Regions from separate parts of the Pantoea agglomerans genome, predicted to be linked through region 4. Evidence: predicted binding sites of a transcription regulator. Region 4 holds the regulator's gene; each other region holds the start of a gene.
What was found. Region 4 encodes Fur, which represses iron uptake genes when iron is present. Its sites were predicted from a motif close to ATAATAATGAGAACNACTATCAA; they were not measured.
Positions count from the first base shown of each region.

Region 1: a site for Fur is predicted at 1,802-1,824, ahead of exbB (tol-pal system-associated acyl-CoA thioesterase). Genes of this name have one in related genera too.
Region 2: a site for Fur is predicted at 3,869-3,891, ahead of LB453_RS01655 (TonB-dependent siderophore receptor). Genes of this name have one in related genera too.
Region 3: a site for Fur is predicted at 2,996-3,018, ahead of LB453_RS19815 (isochorismate synthase). Genes of this name have one in related genera too.

Region 1 is NZ_CP083809.1:599,022-604,409, forward strand. It holds gene LB453_RS05480 (TRAP transporter large permease) at 1-17, opposite strand, end outside; gene LB453_RS05485 (TRAP transporter small permease) at 27-533, opposite strand; gene LB453_RS05490 (TRAP transporter substrate-binding protein) at 580-1,557, opposite strand; gene exbB (tol-pal system-associated acyl-CoA thioesterase) at 1,909-2,634, shown strand; gene exbD (TonB system transport protein ExbD) at 2,639-3,061, shown strand; gene LB453_RS05505 (aspartate aminotransferase family protein) at 3,124-4,464, opposite strand; gene eat (ethanolamine permease) at 4,519-5,388, opposite strand, start outside.
Region 2 is NZ_CP083808.1:364,426-369,813, reverse strand. It holds gene LB453_RS01665 (mechanosensitive ion channel family protein) at 1-1,003, opposite strand, end outside; gene LB453_RS01660 (hypothetical protein) at 1,190-1,393, opposite strand; gene LB453_RS01655 (TonB-dependent siderophore receptor) at 1,635-3,779, opposite strand; gene LB453_RS01650 (ABC transporter substrate-binding protein) at 4,161-5,048, shown strand; gene LB453_RS01645 (amino acid ABC transporter permease) at 5,045-5,388, shown strand, end outside.
Region 3 is NZ_CP083809.1:3,579,181-3,584,568, forward strand. It holds gene fepD (Fe(3+)-siderophore ABC transporter permease) at 1-513, opposite strand, end outside; gene entS (enterobactin transporter EntS) at 658-1,908, shown strand; gene fepB (Fe2+-enterobactin ABC transporter substrate-binding protein) at 1,903-2,868, opposite strand; gene LB453_RS19815 (isochorismate synthase) at 3,046-4,224, shown strand; gene LB453_RS19820 ((2,3-dihydroxybenzoyl)adenylate synthase) at 4,235-5,388, shown strand, end outside.
Region 4 is NZ_CP083809.1:2,862,178-2,867,565, reverse strand. It holds gene nagE (N-acetylglucosamine-specific PTS transporter subunit IIBC) at 1-1,363, shown strand, start outside; gene glnS (glutamine--tRNA ligase) at 1,526-3,193, shown strand; gene LB453_RS16465 (hypothetical protein) at 3,430-3,825, shown strand; gene fur (ferric iron uptake transcriptional regulator) at 3,884-4,327, opposite strand; gene fldA (flavodoxin FldA) at 4,682-5,212, opposite strand; gene ybfE (LexA regulated protein) at 5,347-5,388, opposite strand, start outside.

The DNA of each region.
Region 1 (5,388 bases), 1.8 Mb from region 4:
AACATCAATGCGTCCATGGTCGCTCCTTAATGTGTGCCGCCTAAAACCACCACCGGCCGCTGGCTTTGATCGCCGTTCAGCAGCCGCTCAACAACAAACAGCAGGGTAAACAGCGCGCCAGCGGGGATCGGCAGATACATCTCGCCGTAGGTCACCGCAGGCAGCGCGGCGAGCGGCTGGACCCACATCGCCACGCAGAGGTTGTAGCTCGCCTGGAAGATGATCAAACAGGTCGCCACCATCAGCAGATCGCACAGGCGCAGCATCCGCCGCTGCGCGGTGGGTGAGAGGCGATCGGTCACCATTGAGACGCAGATATGGGTACCGGCGCGGAAACCGACCGGCGCGCCGATAAAGGTAAAAATAATCATGCAGACGATGGCGACCGGCTCGGGCCAGGCCAGCGCGCCGTTGAGGACGTAGCGGGCGAAAATGCCGATGGGGATCACCGTCACCATAATCAACAGCGCGACGGCAGCGATCGCCATGCACAGCAGATAGAGCCCATCCATCAGACGAGAGTATCGGTTCATATGCGTTACCTGAATAACGCCGTGCGGAAGGCGCGGCGGCGAGGGGTTAGTTAACGTCGGCGATCTGCGTCATCAGATCCTGATACTTGCCGCCAAATTGATCGCGCACCGGCTGCGTGGCTTTGATGAAATACTCTCTGTTGGTCTCCTGAAAGGTCACGCCGCCCGCCTTCATCTTCTCAATTGACTGCTGGGTATAGGTCGCCCAGAGCTGGCGCTCTTCATCCTGCGCCTCTTTGCCGAGCTTTTTCAGCAGCGTCTGATCTTCCGGCGACAGGCGCGCCCACGACGCTTTAGAGAAGAGGATCATTTCCGGCTGGATAAAGTGGCCGGTCAGGGTGTAGTACCTGGTTACCGGCAGGTAGTTGTGGGCGACAAAGGTTGGCGGGTTGTTTTCCGTGCCGTCCACCACGCCAGTTTGCATGGCGCTGAAGACTTCACTGACGCCCATCGCCACCGGATTAGCGCCCATCGCTTTCAGCGTCGCCAGCGAGATGGCGCTGTTCTGCACGCGGATTTTCATCCCCCTGAGATCTTCCGGCTTGCCGAGCGGCTTTTTGGTGATCATGTTGCGCTCGCCCGCATCGGTCCAGCCGAGAAAGATCATGCGCGCGTTGGCGTCCGCCTCGAACTTGTCGACGATCTCTTTGCCGACCTCACCGTCCAGCACCTTGTGCATATGGTCGACGTCGCGAAAGATATAGGGCAGCGTCAGCACGCTGGTTTCCGGCGCGATCGTGGTGACCGGCGCCAGCGAAACGCGGATCATATCGATGGCACCGAGCTGCACCTGCTGCAGCGTCTGATCTTCGTCGCCCAGCACGCCGCCGGCGTAGACTTTCATCTCCAGCCGACCGTTGGTGGCCTGCCTGAGCTTGTCGCCCATATGCTGCAGCGCCACGACGGTGGGGTAGCCAGCGGGCTGCACCTCCGCCACTTTTAATACCTTCGCCGACGCTGGCGCCGCGCTCAGGCCGAGCGCAGCGCAGACGGAAACGGCAAGGATCCATTTATTCATGCTCATTATTTTTTTCTCCAGCAGGTAGAGGAGGGCACAGGTATAAGCGGCAGAGGAAGCGGCCCGCGTGCTGCCAGAATAGGCAAATCGCGCTGGCTGAAAATGCGGCAATGCTGATTGAATGAACAAGCTCACATTTTGAAACGTTGTTTTAATAAATTTATATGGGAAATCACATTTCTGAAATGGCGCTGGAAAATTGACATAAAATGGCGTCAGCAGCCCGCTGAGCCGGGCGCTCTGTTTGTAAATACTAATGAGAACTACTATCAATTCGCTGTTTTTTTGCTATTATTCGCGCTTATCCATTATTCCTGCATATGAAGTTGGAGACGCAGCGTGGTAGCCAGTGATTTGATGCAAACGGACCTCTCCGTTTGGGGCATGTATCAACATGCTGATATCGTGGTAAAAGTGGTAATGATCGGCCTGTTGCTGGCGTCGGTGGTGACCTGGGCTATTTTTTTCGGAAAGTTTGCCGAGCTTAGCGCAGCGAAACGTCGACTGAAAAGCGAGCAGCAGGCGCTGAGCGAAGCCCGCAGCCTGGGCGACGCCGCCCGCGCCGCCGGACAGTTCAAGAGCCACAGCCACAGCGCGGCGTTGCTGAATGATGCCCAAAACGAGATTGCGCTTTCGGCGGGCGTCGAAGATACCGACGGCATTAAAGAGCGCACCAGCTTTCGCCTTGAGCGCCGCGTCGCCGCCTTTAGCCGCCACGCCGGCCGCGGCAACGGTTTTCTCGCCACTATCGGTTCCGTTGCGCCGTTTATCGGCCTGTTCGGAACGGTATGGGGCATTATGAACAGCTTTATCGGCATTGCGCAGACGCAGACCACCAATCTGGCGGTGGTCGCGCCAGGCATCGCTGAAGCGCTGCTGGCAACGGCTATCGGCCTGGTGGCAGCGATTCCGGCGGTGGTGATTTATAACGTCTTTGCGCGCATGATCGCCAGTTATAAAGCGTCGCTGGGGGATGTGGCCGCGCAGATTCTGCTGCTGCAGAGCCGCGATATCGACCTGGGCAACCTGAACGCGAAAAGCGCGGAAGCTCGCCCGGCCGCTCAGAAATTGCGCGTAGGTTAAGTTTATGGCGATGCGATTAAACGACGATCTGGAAACCGATGGCGAAATGCATGAGATCAACGTTACGCCGTTTATCGACGTTATGTTGGTTCTGCTGATCATCTTTATGGTGGCCGCGCCGCTGGCGACCGTGGATGTTCGCGTTAATCTGCCCGCCTCTACCAGCGCACCGCAGCCGCGGCCGGAGAAGCCGGTTTATCTGTCGATCAAAGCGGACAAGCAGTTCTATATCGGCAATGAGCAGGTAACGCCGGAAACGCTGGTGAGCGTGCTGAACAGCCAGACCGAGGGCAACAAAGAGACCACCATCTTCTTCCAGGCTGATAAGTCAGTCGACTATGAAACCCTGATGAGCGCGATGGATAAGCTGCGCGGCGCGGGCTATCTCAAGATCGGCCTGATGGGCATGGAAACGGCGGCGAAGTAAAGGCCGCGCGTGGGAAAAGGGCAGCCTCAGGGCTGCCCTTTTTGTTGGCTCGCGCGTCGGGTCTACTGCTGTAATTTGCGCAGGCAGCGGTCCATTGCGCTGACCACCCAGTCGATATCCTGCGCCTGGAAACAGAGCGGCGGGCGGATTTTCAGCACGTTGCCGTAGGGGCCGGCGACGGAGGTCAGCACAAACTCCTCGCGCAGCGCCTCCACCAGATCGAGCGCCAGACCTTTATCGGGCTGCTTGCTCTCCCTGTCCGTCACCAGTTCAAAACCGATAAACAGGCCAGCGCCGCGCACTTCACCGATGCACGGATAGGTCGCCTGCAAGGATTGCAGGGCCGCCAGCAGCGCGGCGCCGGTTTTCAGGCTGTGGGCCTGAAGCGCTTCCTGCTCAATAACATCCATCACCGCATGCGCCGCCGCCATAGAGACCGGGTTGCCGCCAAAGGTATTAAAGTAGGGCAGCTTATCGCTAAACGCCGCCATTACCGGCGCCTTCGCCATCAGTCCCGATACCGGAATGCCGTTGCCCATCGGCTTACCGGTGGTCACCACATCGGGAACCACACCGTGTCGGGCAAAGCCCCAGAAGGCCTCGCCGGTGCGGGCAAAGCCGGGCTGCACTTCGTCAGCAATAAAGATCCCGCCGTTTCGATGCACCACCTCAATCGCCTGCTTTAAAAAGCCGGGCTGGCCGGGAAGCACGCCATCTGACGAGAAGATCGAGTCGGCAAGAAAGCCGGCAAACTTAATGCCGTGCGCGCTCATATCGTCGATCTGCATCTGGATCTGCTGCGCGAACCACGCCCCCTGATCCGCCGTCTGGATACGGTAGAAATCGGGCGGCGCCACCAGCCGGGTGGTGGGGGAAAGCGGCTGACCGCTGCCCAGCGCGGGCGAGACGCCGGAGGTAAGCGCGCTGGTGCCGTGATAGGCTTCTTTTGAGACGATAATCCCCGTGCCGCCGCTCCAGCACTGGGCAATGCGGATCGCCAGATCGTTCGCCTCCGATCCGGTACACATATACATCGCCCGATCGATTTCAGCGGGCAGGGTGGCCAGAATGCGGTCGCTGTAGGCCAGGATCGACTCGTGCAGATAACGGGTGTGGGTATTCAGCTGCATCATCTGCTTATGCACGGCGTCCACCACCGCCGGATGGCAGTGGCCAATGCTGGCAACGTTGTTGTACATATCCAGATACTGATTGCCCGCCTTGTCCCACAGATACTGCCCCTGTCCGCGTACCAGATGAACCGGATTGCGGTAAAACAGCCGATAGGACTCGCCCAGCACCTGGCTGCGCTTATCGGTCAGCTGGCGAATCGCCGGGGAGAGCCTCTCCGCGTGCTCAGCACGAAAGCTGTTGGTATCCATAATGGTTGAACGTACCGTCATCGTAACTCCTTGCTGCTGGTGCTGCCCGGCTGGGCAGCCGGGCTGATATAAGCGTTAGTCGGTTTCTGCGGCCACAGAGGTCCGCGCAATCGCGCCGCGGCGGGACTGGGTGGTAAGAAAATAGAGATAGCCCGCCACCATCAGCCCGACAAACAGCGCGCCGATCTGCGGGTTAAACCACAGCATCGCTATCAGGCAGATCGCCGCGCCGCACAGGGCAAAGGCCGGGATCAGCGGATAACCGGGCGCACGGTAGCTGCGCGCCAGCGTCGGCGCCGAGCGGCGCAGCTTAAACAGGCTCAGCATGCTCATGATATACATGACGATGGCACCAAATACCGACATGGTGATCATCGCCGCGGTCAGGCTCATGCCCTGAAAGCTGATGCCGTCTGAGAAAATGGCGAGGATGCCGATCGCGCCGCCCGCCAGAATCGCCCGGTGCGGGGTGTTAAAGCGCGACAGCTTCGCCAGCGACGGCGGCAAATAGCCCTCGCGCGCCAGCGCAAAGAACTGGCGGGAATAGCCCATGATAATGCCGTGAAAACTGGCGATCAGACCGAACAGCCCAATCCAGACCAGCATATGCATCCAGCGTGAATCGTTGCCCACCAGCATTTTCATCGCCTGCGGCAGGGGATCGTTAATGCCCGACAGCGTGCGCCAGTCGCCCGCGCCGCCGGCAAACACCATCACGCCAATCGCCAGCACCACCAGGGTTAAAATGCCGCTGATATAGGCGCGCGGAATAGTGCGGCGCGGCTCTCTGGCCTCTTCGGCCGCCATCGCTACCCCTTCAATCGCCAGGAAGAACCAGATGGCAAACGGAATAGCGGCAAACATGCCGGAGACCGCGGCCAGCGAGAATGACGTCTGACCCGCCCAGCCGTGAGCGACAAAGTTTGTCAGGCTGAAGCCTGGCGC
Region 2 (5,388 bases), on a different replicon from region 4:
GGATATCGTCGCGCTGCGCCAGCCAGGCGGTCAGGTAGTGGCGAAACACCGTAAGATTGGTTAAGCCGTTTTCAATAAACCAGCGATCGCCCACGGCGCTAATGTCGCGACCGTCAAGCAGCACGGAAAGCGGTTCGCTGACGCCGCGCAGCTGCGTCATTGACTGCAGCATCTCCTGATTCACAAAGGTCACGGAGTCGAGATCGAGATAGAAACTGCGCATAATGCGCCGCGCGCCCGAGGAAAACATCGCCTGCCAGTTGGTATAGGTTTCCGTCAGGAAATTTTTGGTGGGAATGCGGGAGATGGTGTTATCCCAGTTGCGGATGGTAATGGTATGCAGAGCGATATCCGTTACCTCGCCGCTGAGATTTTTATCTGGCATCTCAATCCAGTCGCCAAGCTGCAGCACATCGTTTGACGAAACCTGAATATTGGCCACCAGCGACAGCAGGGTATGCTGAAAGACCAGCATTAAAACCGCCGCGGCCGCGCCCAGGCTGGAGATAATAATCACCGGCGACTTATTCGACATAATTGCCAGGATCATAATCGCCGACAAAATATGCACCAGGATTTTGCCGATCTGGATATAGCCTTTAATCGAATGATTTTTACGCTTCGACTTTTTCGAGTAGGAGTTATTAACAATCTCCAGCACTTCGTTAAAAAAGAGCGACAAATAGACGAAGAAGAGAATGCCGCACAGCGTCCTGATGGCGATTTGCAGATGCTCAGGCAGCTCCGGCATAAACTGCAGCAGATAATAGACGGTAATAACCGGAATAAAGTTGGAGAGCTTCTCCGAGATCCTGACATCCTTATCCAGCGGGACATCGCTTTTATGGGCGCTGAAAAAGACCTTCCGCACCACTTTGACCACGAAGAATTTGCAGACAAGGTGCGCAATCATGCCGGCGAAGATAAGCAAAATAATATTGAAGGTGGCGGAAAGCGCGACGTTCCCCTCAATAAAGCCCATTAAATCATTAAAATAGTGCATTTTTACCACGTACTGAAAAGGGTAGAGCGAGAGTTAAGCATAAAACAGAGACGGATGATAAGCGACGAATGCGCCACAGGGCGTGGCGGCAAAAGGACAACGCCCAGACAGCGCCGGGCGAGGGATGCTGTGCCGACGGGTTAAGAGCGATCGCAAGCCGACCCTCTTATCCCGCCGCGCGGCGCGTCAGAGCAGAGAATCGGGATTGGCTTTAGCCGCTTTCTTCTCCTCTTCGACAGCCTGCACCGGATCGGCCGCGCTCAGCCAGCGATCGAATTTCTGGTAGGTCTCGATAAAGGATTTAAAGTAGACGGTAATGCCGGTGACATTCTCTTTTCGCTCCATATAAGCCACCGCCAGTTTAAACGCATCCTGATTTTCAAATTTCACGGGCTTTACTCTCCTGAATTACGGGTTTATTCAGCGTAGCCTGGCGTCGAAACCCGCGCCTGTGCATCTGTCTGCTTTTTCCCGCAAGGCGCGGCGGATAGTGACGACGCATGACCCGCAGCGCCTGCATCATAACCCCAGGCGCTTCGCTTTACATCAGGTTAAATCAGCAATCTTTCGCCCGCCGGGTTGAAAGCGAAAGTTGCGCAGAGGCATCGCGCAACGGCGGCGGGCAGGCCGATCAGAAGCTGTAGGTCACCCCGGCGTACCAGGCGCGGCCCGGCTCGTTGTAGGTGGACGCCCCATCGTTCTCGCGATAGATGCGTTTATCCAGCAGATTGCTGACGCCCGCGTTGGCACGCAGATTTTTTGTCAGGTCGTAGTTGAGGTTCAGGCCTACCACCGAGTAGGCCCCGATTTCGCGCTGCGACAGATTGTTCACTTCCAGACGCGATTCGGAAAACTCGCGCGGCTTCTGGCGGCCATACATCGTCCAGTTGATATCGCCAGAAAGGTCGCTTGTTATCTGCCACTCCAGCTGCGAGTTGATGGTGTACTCTGGAATAATCGACAGCGGATTACCGGTCTCTTTATCTTCCGACTTCAGCATATAGGTGGCGTTGCTGCGCCATTCCAGCCTATCGGCGATCAGCGGCACCGTCAGATTGCCTTCCAGTCCTTCCACCACCGCCTTGCCGCCATTTTCCCAGCGCAGAATGTTATAGCCGTTAGAGGCGATACCCACGCGCTCGCGCCCAGAGACAATCTTGTTTTTGTAGTCGTTGCGGAACCAGGTGATGCCCGCCACATAACCCTCATGGGCGTACTCAATGCCCAGCTCTTTATTGACGCTCACTTCCGGCTCAAGGTCGTCGCTGCCCAGCAGATAACAGCTGCCTGAGGTAATATCCTTCGGACAACCGTTGCCGCGCGTAGAGAGCAGATAGCCTTCGGTAGACTGATAGAGATTCGGCGCTTTAAAGGCGCGGGCGATACCCGCCTTCAGCGTAAAATCATCTCCCAGCCCCTGCGACAGGTTCAGGCTCGGGCTCCAGTTAGCGCCAAAGCTGTTGTGATAGTCGAAGCGGATGCCGGGAATAATTTCGGTCGAGTCGGTCGCGGCGATATTATCCTCAAAATAGAGCGAGCTGAGGGTCGCGCTGTTCTTGCTGCTGCGATCCGCCGCGTTGCCGCTGACGCCGCCGATATTGACGCCCGCCTGGTTGGCGGCCTGCATCGAGGCGGGATCGTTCAGCTTGTCATGGTTCCACTCCGCGCCCAGCGTCACCGTCTGCTCGCGCAGCCAGTCGAGCGGGAAGTTAATCTCCGCGTTGCCGCGGTAGCTCTCCAGCTGGCTGGTAGCGAATTTATCGCTGTTGATCATTCCTTCCACGCTGCCGCCGGAGCCTTCCTGCAGGCGCGTGTTATTGGTTTTTTCGTAATTGAACGTCAGCTTCGACAGGCCCCAGTCCCAGATACCGTTGTGCGCCAGGCCATAAGACTGACGATACATACGGTTGGTTTCGCTGCCGACCAGCGATTCGACCAGGCCGTTAGCGCTGTTATTGCCGTTACTGTTTTGCGTGTCGCCGGCGTAGATATTGCCCTGGCGGCTGTAGCCGTACGAGAAATCAAGGATCTGCTCTGGGGTTATCTTCCAGGAGAGCACGCCGTTGATATCTTTATTGCGCACCCCTTCGCGTCCCGCCGCATAGGAGCCGTTCTCGGCGGTATTAATGTCCCAGGCGTCGCCGTCGGTTTTATTGATGTTGCCATAGAGGCGCATCGTCAGCGCGTCGCCCGCCAGCGGCCCGCTCAGGCTGAAGTTGGCGCGTTTGGTCGCCCCCTCTTTGCTGTCTTCTGGCTGGTTGGTAAACAGCGAAAGGGAGCCGTGCCAGTCGTTGGTTGGCCGTTTGGTAATGATATTCACCACGCCGCCCGCCGCGCCGGAACCGTAGCGCGCCGCCGCCGGGCCGCGAATCACTTCAATGCGCTCCACCATCTCAGGCGGCACCCAGTTGGTGTCGCCGCGCGTATCGCGTTCGCCGCGCCAGCTGTAGCGCACCGCGTTGCGCGAGGAAACCGGCACGCCATCTATCATAATCAGCGTGTTTTCCGGCCCCATGCCGCGAATATCGATCTGGCGGTTGTTGCCGCGACTGCCGCTGGCGCCGTTACCGGTCAGGTTTACGCCGGGCATCTTTCGAATAATGTCGGAGAGGTCGTTCACCGGCGGGCTTTTTTCAATATCTTTGGCGGTAATGGTGGAGACGCCGGGCTGCTGCTTGAGTATCTGCTCGGCGGTGACAAGCATCGTTTCGTCATCGGCCAGCTTTTCTGTCTCTTCCGCCGCGCCGACGCCGGTGGCGCTCAGCATACCGACCATCAGCAGGGCGCAGGGGCGCTTTCTGAAATCTACCGTTACATTCACTTAAACATTCTCCCTGTTGCGTTAATGAGTGTAAGCAAATGCGTATGATAGTGATAATGATTCTCATTGTATAGATTGCGTCAGCATATTTACATTTCTACACAGTAGGTTAGGAAACGGACGACGCGCCGCGCTAATGCCTGATCCGGCAATGCTTAGCGTTTTTTTGCATTTGTTAACTCTGCCTCCTCTCACTGAGAATAAAGCCGTCCAGCCGTATGGATATTCATTCCCGGAGAGAGACAACATCTGTTTAAGCTTGCGAAGCGTTACCCCGGCTGCGCATTTTCCCGCAAGGGATTTTATTTGATCAGGAGAAAGGTCCCAGTGAAACTCATGCAAAGCGTTACCCTTATCGTTCTCGCGCTGGCCGCCCAGGGCGCGATGGCTGCCGACACCTCGGTGCCGACCGACAGTTCGCTGCATGTGCAAGCCGATCCCGCGCTGAAAAGCCTGGTGCCTGCCGCTATCCTGAAGCGCGGCTATATTGTCGCCGGAACAAACCCCAATACGCCGCCCACCACCTTTTATAAAGAGGACAACAAAACCCTGGCGGGGCGCGAAATCGACGTGATGAACGCCGTCGGCGAGCGGCTGGGCGTCGCGGTGCAGTGGCGCGACACCGGCGGCTTCGACAATATTATTCCCGGCCTGAAAACCGGGCGCTACGATGTGGCGCTCTCCAACATCAACGCCACCCAGGCGCGCCTGAAGCAGGTCGATTTTGTCGGCTACTACAACGCCAGCCGCCTCGGCATTATCTCCCTGAAAAGCGCCACTCTCGCGCCGTTCACCACTTTCGACGCCGTGTGCGGCAAAGAGGTCGGCGCGGGCGCGGGCACCACCCAGATCACCCGGCTGGAAGAGGCGAGCAAAGCCTGTGAAAGCGCCGGCAAGCCGCCGATTAAAATCGCTGTTTTCCCCGATCGACCGGCGGGCGTGCAGGCGGTGGTCAGCGGCCGCGTGCCGATGTTCTTCGGGCCGTATGAGGGACTGAGCTGGCAGGTAAACCTGATCAAGCCGCTGACCATGAGCGGTGAGATCAGCGTCAATGACGCACCGGTCTCTGTGGCCTTCCCTAAAGATTCGCCGCTGGAGCCTGCGGTGCAGGCCGCGCTCAATTCGCTGATCAAAGATGGCAGCTACCAGAAGATCCTCGATCGCTGGGGCATCGGCTTCGGCGCGGTAAAAGAGGCGAAACGTAATCAGGAGATCTTTCAGTGAATCCGGCACCCGACCGAGCTGACGAGCTGCGCATCGTCGGCAAACGCTACTACGGCCGCTGGCTGAGCGCGCTGCTGGTGCTGCTGTGCGTGGCGGCGATGGCCCACTCGATGATTAATAACCCGCGCTTTGAGTGGGGCGTTATTGCCGATAACTTTACCGAGGCGTCAATCCTGCAGGGCGTCGTGATGACCCTGCAGCTGACCGCGATCTCGGTGGTGCTGGGGTTCGCTTTTGGCACGGTGCTGGCGCTGATGCGCCTCTCCTCGAATCCGGTGCTGGTCGCGGTAAGCTGGGCCTATACCTGGTTCTTTCGCGGCGTGCCGATGCTGGTGCAGCT
Region 3 (5,388 bases), 720 kb from region 4:
GTAAATATCGGGATTAAGGAGAGAAAGCCCGGAGGTCAGCCCTTCCAGCACCGCGCCCAGTGCCACGCCCGCCAGGGTCAGGCGCACCGGATTAACGCGGCCGCCGCCGAGCGCGCCGGTCAGCGCCACCAGCAGCGACGCCAGCAGCGCGCCGAGGAAGGCGAAGCCGAGCCAGTCGGCGGGCGTATCCGCGCCGACCAGGGCGATGCCCAGCACCACGGCGAAGCCCGCCCCCGCGTTGACGCCGAGAATGCCGGGATCGGCGAGCGGATTGCGCGTCAGGCTCTGCATCAGCGCCCCCGCCAGCCCGAGCGCGCAGCCCGCCAGCAGGCCGGCAAGGGTGCGCGGCAGGCGCGCTTCGCGCACGATAACGCAGTCGGCGCTGCCGCAGCTGGTGGTCAGGGCAAGAGAGACATCATGAATGGCGATCGATTTGGCGCCGAGCATCAGGCTGAGCGCAAGCAAGAGCAACAGCAGCATCCCTGAGGCGGCTATTGCGATGAGATGGCGCATAACGTTCCGAACCTTCACTGTTCACTGACGCAGCGGTCGCGTCAATTTGATAATGATACTTGTTATCGTTATTACTCGTATTTTTGTATGTTACCATGATTCGCCTCGACTACAGCGAGGAAAACCGCAGCAAAAGGCGAAGCAATGAACAAACCCTCCCATCTCATCGATCTCAGCCTGTTGAAGACGCATCCCGCTTTTCGCGCCGTCTTTATCGCCCGTTTTATCTCTATCGTCGCGCTCGGCATGCTGGCGATTGCCGTGCCGGTGCAGATCCAGCAGCTGACCCGCTCGCCGGCGCTGGTCGGGCTCGCCGTTACCCTGGCGGGCGCAGGCATGTTTATCGGCCTGCTCACCGGCGGCGTGCTGGCCGATCGCTACGAGCGCAAACGGCTTATCCTGATTGCGCGCTCGACCTGCGGCCTCGGCTTTGTGGCGCTGGCCGTCAACGCCTCGCTGCCCTCCCCGTCCATCGGCGCGGTGTTTCTGCTGGGCCTGTGGGACGGCTTCTTCGGCGCGATCGGCGTGACGGCGCTGCTGGCGGCCACGCCGGCGCTGGTGGGACGCGAGAACCTGATGCAGGCGGGCGCGATAACGATGCTGACGGTGCGCTTCGGCGCCATTCTCTCGCCCGCCGTCGGCGGTCTGGTGCTGGCGCACGGCGGCGCGGCGTGGAACTACGGCCTCGCCGCCCTCGGTACGCTGCTTACCGTGCTGACCCTGCTGCGGCTGCCCCTGATGCCGCCGCCGCCACAGCCGCGCGAACATCCGCTGCGGGCGCTAGCCAGCGGCGTGCAGTTCCTGTTTTCTGCGCCGCTGGTCGGCATGGCGGCGCTGATCGGCGCGCTGGTCACGCTGGCGAGCGCGGTGCGCGTGCTCTATCCGGCGCTGGCACCGCACTGGCAGGTCAGCCTTGATGAGCTGGGTCTGATGTATGCCGCCGTGCCGCTCGGCGCGGCGCTGGGGGCGCTGACCAGCGGCCGGCTCGCGCAGACGCCGCAGCCTGGCCGCCTGATTCTGGCCAGCGCCGTCGCCGCTTTCCTGGCACTTGGCGCCTTCAGCCTGATGCCGCAGTTCGCGCTCGGGCTGGCGTGTCTGGCGGCCTTCGGCTACTTCAGCGCCGTTAACAGTCTGGTGCAGTATCAGCTGATCCAGTCGCTGACGCCCGATGCCCTGTTGGGGCGCATCAATAGCCTCTGGACGGCGCAGAACGTCACCGGCGATGCAATCGGCGCGGCGATGATCGGCGCGCTGGGGTCATGGCTGCTGCCGCAGCAGGCCGCCGCGCTGACGGGTTTCGGCGCGGCGCTGCTGGGAGGCGTGATGTGGATCCTGATGGCGAGACTGCGACGCTATCAACCGCCAGCACCGTCGCTGGCAGAAGAGGCGTCATGATTTAACGAACAGCTGCTCAAGACGCGTCAGCAGGTGGCTGGCGCTGTAGTAGTCAAGACGAAAGGTGTCGGCGCCCAGCGCATAAACCTGCTGCTGCTTTACCGCCGCGGTCTGTGCCAGGAACGGGTTCTGCATCAGCTGTTGCGCGCCCGGCTCCTCTGCGGCGAATAACAGAAAGGTGTTGCCGTTCAGGCCGCTGGCGACGTTTTCGCCGGAGAGCTGAATAATATCTTTGCGCTGGCCCATGCTGTGCGTTTGCTGCAGATCCGCAGGCGGCACGGCGAGCGTAAAGCCGAGCTGCTCCAGCAGCTTGCCCTGTGCCGATTCGCTCGTCCACAGATTCACTGCGCGGCCGCCGCCGTTAAACACCATGGCGGAAACGGGCTGCGGCGGCAGCGTAATTTTCTGCTTCAGCGCCGCCTCTTGTGCATCGAACGCCTTTACGCGCGCCGCCGCGTCCGCCTCGTGGCCGGTCGCTTCGCCGAGCAGCGTGACCAGCTGCTGCCAGCTTTTATCGTCATAGTTCACCACCAGCGTCGGCGCGATAGCCGAGAACTGATCGACCAGCTTCAGAGCGGAATCGTTGCCGGTAGCGCTGACGATAATCAGATCCGGCGCTTCTGCGGCCACCGCTTCGGCGCTCGGTTCGCCAATATAGAGCCGCTTGAGGTTTTTACGCTTCGCGACGTCGCTCCACTGGCGGAAAAACCCCTGCTCGTCCGCCAGACGGCTGCCCGGCGCGGTCGCCCCGCTGGCGATTACCGGCGCGTCGATGGCCAGCAGCGACCCGGTCAGGGTCACGCTGGTAGAGACGATGCGCTGCGGCGCTTTCTCCAGGTTTATGCTGCCGCTGCCGCTTTGCAGCGTACGCGGCCAGCCGCCTTCGGCTCGCGCGTCAGAATTAGCCAGCACGGAGACGAAAGCCAGCGCGGCCACCGTGGTAAAAATCCGCTTAAACATAAGATTCAGCCCACCTTTAACTGTCAGACAAGGTTCTGCCGCCTCGGTGAATCAGGCTGAGATCGCACGCGCGATGCCGCGAATTTATTGACACTCCAGCCTAATCAACGTAGGTTACACAACCACAATACAAATGATAATCATTATTAGTTACCTTATCATTTATAGGTGAAAATTATGGTGGAAACGTTGACGTTTGGAAATCCCCTGCTTGAGGATTTCTCCGCACTGTGTCGGGGATTTGTCTTTACATCTCCGTGGCGCAGTATCGCTACGCAGGGCTGCTACACCACCATCGCCACGCCGGTGGCCGATGGTGACGCCCTGAACGGTGACTTTCAACAGCAGCTGCGACGCCACTTCGCCTGCGCAAAAAAGCAGGGCATCGCCCATCCGATCCTGGTGGGCGCTATCCCCTTCGACGTTACGCAGCCCGCCGCGCTGTTTATTCCTGAATCGCATCAGACCTTTAACCGCGCCGATCTCCAGGCTGCGCTGCCCGGGGTTCCGCCGCCGCTGCCGCAGGTGCGCCGCCGCGCCGCGATGCCGGAGCACGATGTTTTTACCGCGATGGTGGCAGAGGCGGTTGCCGCCACGCAGCGCGGCGAGCTGGACAAGGTGGTGCTGTCGCGCCTGATGGATATCGTTACGGAGCAGCCGGTGGATATCGCCGCGCTGATGCAGCGCATCGTGGCGCAAAACCCAAACAGCTATCACTTCCACCTGCCGCTGCCGCAGGGCGGTTCGCTGGTCGGCGCCAGTCCGGAACTTATGCTGCGCAAAAAGGGGCGTGATTTCAGCTCCTGTCCGCTGGCCGGCTCCGCGCGACGCGACGCCGACGCGCAGCGCGACAGGGCCGCGGGCGACGCACTGATGCAGTCGACGAAAGATCGTCACGAGCACAGGCTGGTGACCGATGCGATGCGCGACGTGCTGCAGCCGCGCAGCCGCCTGCTCTCGGTGCCCGCCACCCCTTCTCTGCTGACCACCGCCACCCTGTGGCATCTGGCGACGCAGATCGACGGCGAGGTGCTCGATGAGCAGGAGAACGCGCTGTCGCTCGCCTGCCTGCTGCATCCCACGCCCGCGCTGAGCGGCTTCCCACACAGGCGCGCGCAGCAGCTGATCCAGACGCTGGAGCCGTTTGACCGCCGCCTGTTCGGCGGTATCGTTGGCTGGTGCGACGACCAGGGCAACGGCGAATGGGTCGTTACCATCCGCTGCGGCACCGTACACGGCGCGCGGGTGCGCCTGTTCGCCGGCGCAGGCATCGTCGCGGATTCGCAACCTGAATCAGAATGGCGCGAGACCGGTGTCAAACTCGACACCATGCTGCGCGCTTTTGGACTGCAATAAAGGAACTCGTATGTCGATCCCTTACCATCGCTGGCCAGACGATCTGGCCGCGCGCTACCGTGAGAAAGGTTACTGGCTGGATGTGCCGATGACCGATATCCTGGCGCGCCATAAAGAGAGCGACGCCATCGCCGTTATCGAAGGCGATCTGCAGCTGAGCTATCGCCAGCTGGCGCAGCGCAGCGACAACCTCGCCGCAGCGCTGCAGCGTCGCGGGCTGAAAAACGGCGACACCGCGCTGGTGCAGCTGGGCAACGTCGCCGACTTCTACGTTACCGTTTTTGCACTGTTCAAGCTGGGCGTGGCGTCGGTTTACGCGCTGTTCAGCCACCAGCGCACCGAGCTGCTGGCCTACGCCGCGCAGATCGAACCTGCGCTGCTGATCGCCGATCGCCGCCATACGCTGTTTGCCGACGACAGCTTTACTGACGTGCTGCGCGCTGCGCAGCCGTCGCTGCGCCAGGTCATCCTGCGCAACAACAGCCAGCCGGAAAACAGTCTGGAAGCGCTGATGGCCGACGCGGCGGGTGATTTCCAGCCGACGCCGACCGCCGCCGACGAGGTCGCCTTTTTCCAGCTCTCCGGCGGCAGCACCGGCACGCCCAAGCTGATCCCGCGCACCCATAACGACTACTACTACAGCATCCGCGCCAGCGACGAGATCTGCGCGGTCACCGCCGACACGCGTTATCTCATCGCCTTACCCGCGCCGCATAACTTTGCCATGAGTTCGCCGGGCGCGCTGGGCGTCTTCTACGCTGGCGGCCAGGTGATTCTGGCCGAGGATCCCAGCGCGACAAACTGCTTCCCGCTGATTGAAAAGCATCAGGTCACCGATACCGGGCTGGTGCCCCCCGCCGTCAGCCTGTGGCTGCAGGCGATTCAGGAATGGGGCAGCAATCAGGCGCTGACGTCGCTGCAGCGGATGCAGGTTGGCGGCGCGAAGCTGGGCGAAACGCTGGCGGCGCGCATTCAGAGCGAGATCGGCTGCCGGCTGCAGCAGGTGTTCGGCATGGCGGAAGGGCTGGTCAACTACACCCGTCTCGACGACGATGAAAAAACCATTCTCACCACCCAGGGCCGTCCGATTTCGCCGGACGATGAGGTGTGGGTAGCAGACGAGAACGGCGATCCGCTGCCGAGCGGCGCCGTCGGCCGCCTGAT
Region 4 (5,388 bases):
GGGCATCAACGATATTCCGAAATTCCTCGGTGGCGCACAGTCGATCGCTAACGGCACCGGCATTGTCGGCATCACCGGGCGCTATCAGGCGGGCTTCTTCCCGATCATGATGTTCGGTCTGCCTGGCGCGGCGCTGGCGATCTATCACTGCGCGCGTCCCGAAAACCGCGTCAAAGTCGGCAGTATTATGCTGGCCGCGGCCTTTGCCGCCTTCTTCACCGGCATTACCGAGCCGCTGGAGTTCTCCTTTATGTTCGTCGCGCCGGTGCTCTACGTTATCCACGCCGTGCTGACCGGTATCTCGGTGTTTATCGCCGCCAGCATGCAGTGGATCGCCGGCTTCGGCTTTAGCGCCGGTCTGGTGGATATGGTGCTGTCGAGCCGCAACCCGCTGGCGACCCACTGGTGGATGCTGATCCCGCAGGGCATCGTCTTCTTTGTGCTCTACTATGTGGTATTCCGCTTTACCATTAAGAAATTTAACCTGATGACGCCGGGCCGCGAGCTGGCGGTGGCGGGCGACGAAACGGACGGCTACGACGTGAACGTTGACCACTCCGGCAACGGCGAAAGCGCGACTGAATCGCTGGCGCGTCGCTATATCGGCGCGGTGGGCGGCTCAGACAACCTGACCGGCATCGACGCCTGTATCACGCGTCTGCGTTTGAACGTTAAAGACTCGTCGCAGGTCAACGAGTCGGTGGCCAAAAATCTGGGCGCGTCAGGCGTTATTCGCCTGAACAAGCAGAGCGTGCAGGTGATTGTCGGCACCCAGGCGGAAAGCATCGCGTCCGCAATGAAAAAAGTCCTGACGAAAGGGCCGGTCGCCTCTGCGGGCGGCGCTTCGAGCGCGCCAGCGGCACCCGCGGCAAAACCGCAGGGGGTGTTGAACCGCGAGACCAAAACCATTGTGACGCTGATGGCGCCGGTCAGCGGTGAAGTCGTCGCGCTGGAGGCGGTGCCTGACGAAGCCTTCGCCAGCCAGGCGGTAGGCGAAGGGCTGGCGATCAGGCCGACCGGAAAAACCGTGGTGGCACCCGCTGCCGGCACCGTAGTGAAAATCTTCGACACCAATCATGCCTTCTGCCTGGAAACCAGCAGCGGCGTTGAAATTGTGGTGCATATGGGTCTCGACACCGTGGCGCTGGGTGGTAAAGGCTTTACCCGGCTGGTGGAAGAGGGCGCGACGGTTGCGGCGGGTCAGCCGGTACTGGAGATGGATCTCGATTTCCTCAACGCCAGTGCCCGTTCGATGATCAGCCCCGTGGTGATCAGCAACAGCGAAGATTTCGCCGGGCTGACGCTGCTGGCGACCGGGCAGGTGGTGGCTGGTGAAACCCCGCTTTACGAGGTTAAAAGCTAAGCCCTTAACCGCATCGCTGTAAAAAAAAGCAGGCAGGAAGCGATTCCTGCCTTTTTCGTTTTATCGCCTTAACAAACCGGTTGTTTCCCTTCGACGCTTTGTGGATCATACTCCGTTACTTCGTGGTACAAACCATCCGCTATACGTATTGAGGATTGAGAGATGAGTGAGGCTGAAGCCCGCCCAACTAACTTTATTCGTCAGATCATTGACGAAGATTTGGCGAGCGGTAAGCACAACAGCGTGCATACCCGTTTTCCGCCTGAGCCTAATGGCTATCTGCATATCGGCCATGCTAAATCGATCTGCCTGAACTTCGGCATCGCTCAGGACTATCAGGGGCAGTGCAACCTGCGTTTCGACGATACCAACCCGGTTAAAGAGGATATGGAGTTCGTCGAATCCATCAAGCGCGACGTACAGTGGCTGGGCTTTGAGTGGAGTGGTGACGTTCGTTATTCCTCAGATTACTTCGATCAGCTTTATCACTACGCGGTTGAACTGATCACCAAAGGTCTGGCCTATGTCGACGAGCTGACGCCGGAAGAGATCCGTGAATACCGCGGCACCCTGACCGCGCCGGGCAAAAACAGCCCCTATCGCGATCGCAGCGTGGAAGAAAACCTGGCGCTGTTTGAAAAAATGCGCAACGGCGAATTCGCCGAGGGCAAAGCCTGCCTGCGCGCCAAAATCGATATGGCCTCCAGCTTTATCGTAATGCGCGATCCGGTGCTCTACCGCATTAAGTTCGCCGAACATCACCAGACCGGCAAAAAGTGGTGCATCTATCCGATGTACGACTTTACCCACTGCATCTCCGATGCGCTGGAAAATATCACCCATTCGCTCTGTACGCTGGAGTTCCAGGACAACCGTCGCCTCTATGACTGGGTGCTGGATAACATCTCTATTCCGGTGCATCCGCGCCAGTATGAGTTCTCCCGCCTTAACCTTGAATATGCGGTGATGTCGAAGCGTAAGCTGACGCAGCTGGTGAGCGAAAAGGTGGTAGAGGGCTGGGACGATCCGCGCATGCTGACCGTATCGGGTCTGCGCCGTCGCGGCTACACCGCCGCCTCGATCCGCGAGTTCTGCCGCCGTATCGGCGTCACCAAACAGGACAACGTGGTTGAGATGGCGTCGCTGGAGTCCTGCATTCGTGACGATCTGAACGAAAACGCACCGCGCGCCATGGCGGTGCTCGATCCGCTGAAAGTGGTCATTGAAAACCTGCCGGCGGGCCATAACGAAGTCATCACTATGCCAAATCATCCCAACAAGCCGGAGATGGGCACGCGTGAAGTGCCGTTTGGCCGTGAGGTGTGGATCGATCGCGCCGACTTCCGCGAAGAAGCCAACAAGCAGTACAAGCGACTGGTGCTGGGCAAAGAGGTGCGTCTGCGCAACGCTTACGTGATCCGCGCCGAGCGCGTCGCGAAAGATGAAGAGGGGAATATCACCTGCATCTACTGCACCTGCGACGTTGATACCCTGAGCAAAGATCCGGCAGATGGCCGCAAGGTGAAGGGCGTCATTCACTGGGTTTCAGCGGACCATGCGCTGCCAGCAGAGTTCCGCCTCTACGATCGCCTGTTTAGCGTGCCGAATCCGGGCGCGGAAGAGGATTTCCTGACCACCATCAATCCGAAGTCGCTGGAGATCCGTCAGGGATTTGTTGAGCCTGGCCTGCAGAACGCCAGCCCGGAAGCGCCTTATCAGTTTGAGCGTGAAGGCTACTTTTGCGCCGACAGCCACTATTCGCGTCCAAACCAGCTGGTGTTTAACCGCACCGTTGGCCTGCGCGATACCTGGGCAAAAATCGGCGATTAAGGTTTTGCATTAACGGCGTGATAAAATCATTACAGGGCGAGCAATCGCCCTTTTTTATACCTGCAATCGGCGCAAGGGCGTTTTATTGTTCTGTAACAAACGATTAAAGCTTGTCGGACCACTCTGGCAATTATCTGAGTTAACGAAAATTAATCAATTTACAGATGTGAATTTCTTTTTTTCAGGTAGGCTATTCGCTCTTTAAAGAGGCTATGCGGGCATAAAAAGGAAAAAAGATGACAGCTCTTGGTCAGGAAGCAAAACACAGCGTGGTGGTTTTACATCAGTTAATCGAACGTATATTCAACCAGCCATCCGGCGAGGATGATACCTTCCATCTGCTGCTTTCGCACTTCCATCCCGATTTCCGCATGGTCACGACGCAGGGCAGGCTGCTCGATTTAAATCAGACCGAAGATCTGTTCCGTCAGCTGCAGGGGCGCCGTGAAGGTATGCGCATTGCCACCAGCGAGCACGCGGTGATCTCGCAGCGTAAAGATGAAGTCACTATTCAGTACCGCGAGCTACAGATGATGAACGGCAGCGATCAGGCGCGCATCTCACTGGCGATCCTCGACTGCACCACCTCCATTCCCCGCTGGCGCTACCTGCACGAAACGCTGGTCGCCTGACGGCCATAAAAAAAGCCGGTACGCATACCGGCTTTTAAAATCACTGCATAGCACATCTTTACTGATCGTGGAGCGTGTCGTCTTCGCGGCAATCGCCCAGCGCGCAGTGTCCGTAGAGATAGAGACTGTGGTTCGTCAGCTTGATGCCGTGGCGGGTGGCGATATCCCGCTGGCGCGCTTCGATTGATTCGTCGCTGAATTCGATGACTTTGCCGCAGTCCAGACAGATCAGGTGATCGTGATGATGCTGCTGGGTCAGTTCGAAAACCGATTTCCCGCCTTCGAAGTTGTGACGCGTCACGATGCCCGCATCGTCAAACTGGTTCAGTACGCGATAAACGGTAGCCAGACCAATCTCTTCGCCCATATCAATCAGGCGTTTATAAAGATCTTCCGCGCTGACGTGATGGCACTGAGGTTCCTGAAGCACTTCCAGAATTTTAAGTCTGGGCAGCGTGACTTTCAGGCCAGCCTTCTTTAATGCGGTGTTGTTGTCAGTCATGCGGATATTGTCCTGTTACTTTGCTGGTTACTTGAGGCGCCTTGCCTTGAATGTCGTTCGTTATCTATTCTCATTTGCGTCTCATTATAGAGGTGAAGTTTTAAAATGAAAACCGAGGTAAACGCCTGAAATCAACACGGGCTGTAAGAAGATGCGTAACGGCGCCGGGCGGAGAAATGCAGGAGGTTCGTTATCATTTCGTTAACTTCCTGACCTCGCGGGAGAAATAAGCAGATAACCGATGTGGGTATTGTACAGAATCGAAGATAAAAGTTAAAAAGCTGTAGCTATTATTTCTATAGGAAAAACCATTAACTCAATGTGAGCCAGCGCCCACATTGAGTATGTGGGTAATCAGGCTTCGATGATCGCCTGCAGCTGCAGCTCATCGTAAATCTGCTTCACCCATGCTTCGACGCGCTGGCTGGTCAGTTCCGGCTGACGATCTTCATCGATAGCCAGGCCAAGGAAGTGCTTGTCGTCTGCCAGGCCTTTAGACGCTTCAAAGTGGTAGCCTTCGGTTGGCCAGTGGCCGACGATCACCGCGCCGTTCGGCTCGATAATGTCGCGAATGGTGCCCATCGCGTCGCAGAAATATTCTGCGTAGTCTTCCTGGTCGCCGCAGCCAAACAGCGCCACCAGCTTGCCGTTGAAATCGATCTCTTCCAGCGTCGGGAAAAAGTCGTCCCAGTCACACTGCGCTTCGCCGTAGTACCAGGTCGGAATGCCCAGCAGCAGGATATCGAACGCCTCGAGATCTTCTTTCGTGCTCTTGGCAATGTCGTGTACTTCCGCAACCTCTTTGCCCAGTTGTTTCTGGATCATTTTTGCAATGTTTTCGGTGTTGCCGGTATCGCTGCCAAAGAAGATGCCTACGATTGCCATGGGGTAAATAACCTCTTAAATCCTGATAATGAGTGCATGCGCGGAGCGCACAATTAAGCGAATGATAGCAGAGCGGGCAAAAGGGCGGAACTCGAAAAGCCGCTCCATTTGCTTCTGCGTGCGCTTTGCGCGCGTCAGCCCAGTTTGAGTTGCGCCAGCAGCATCTGTTCAATCAG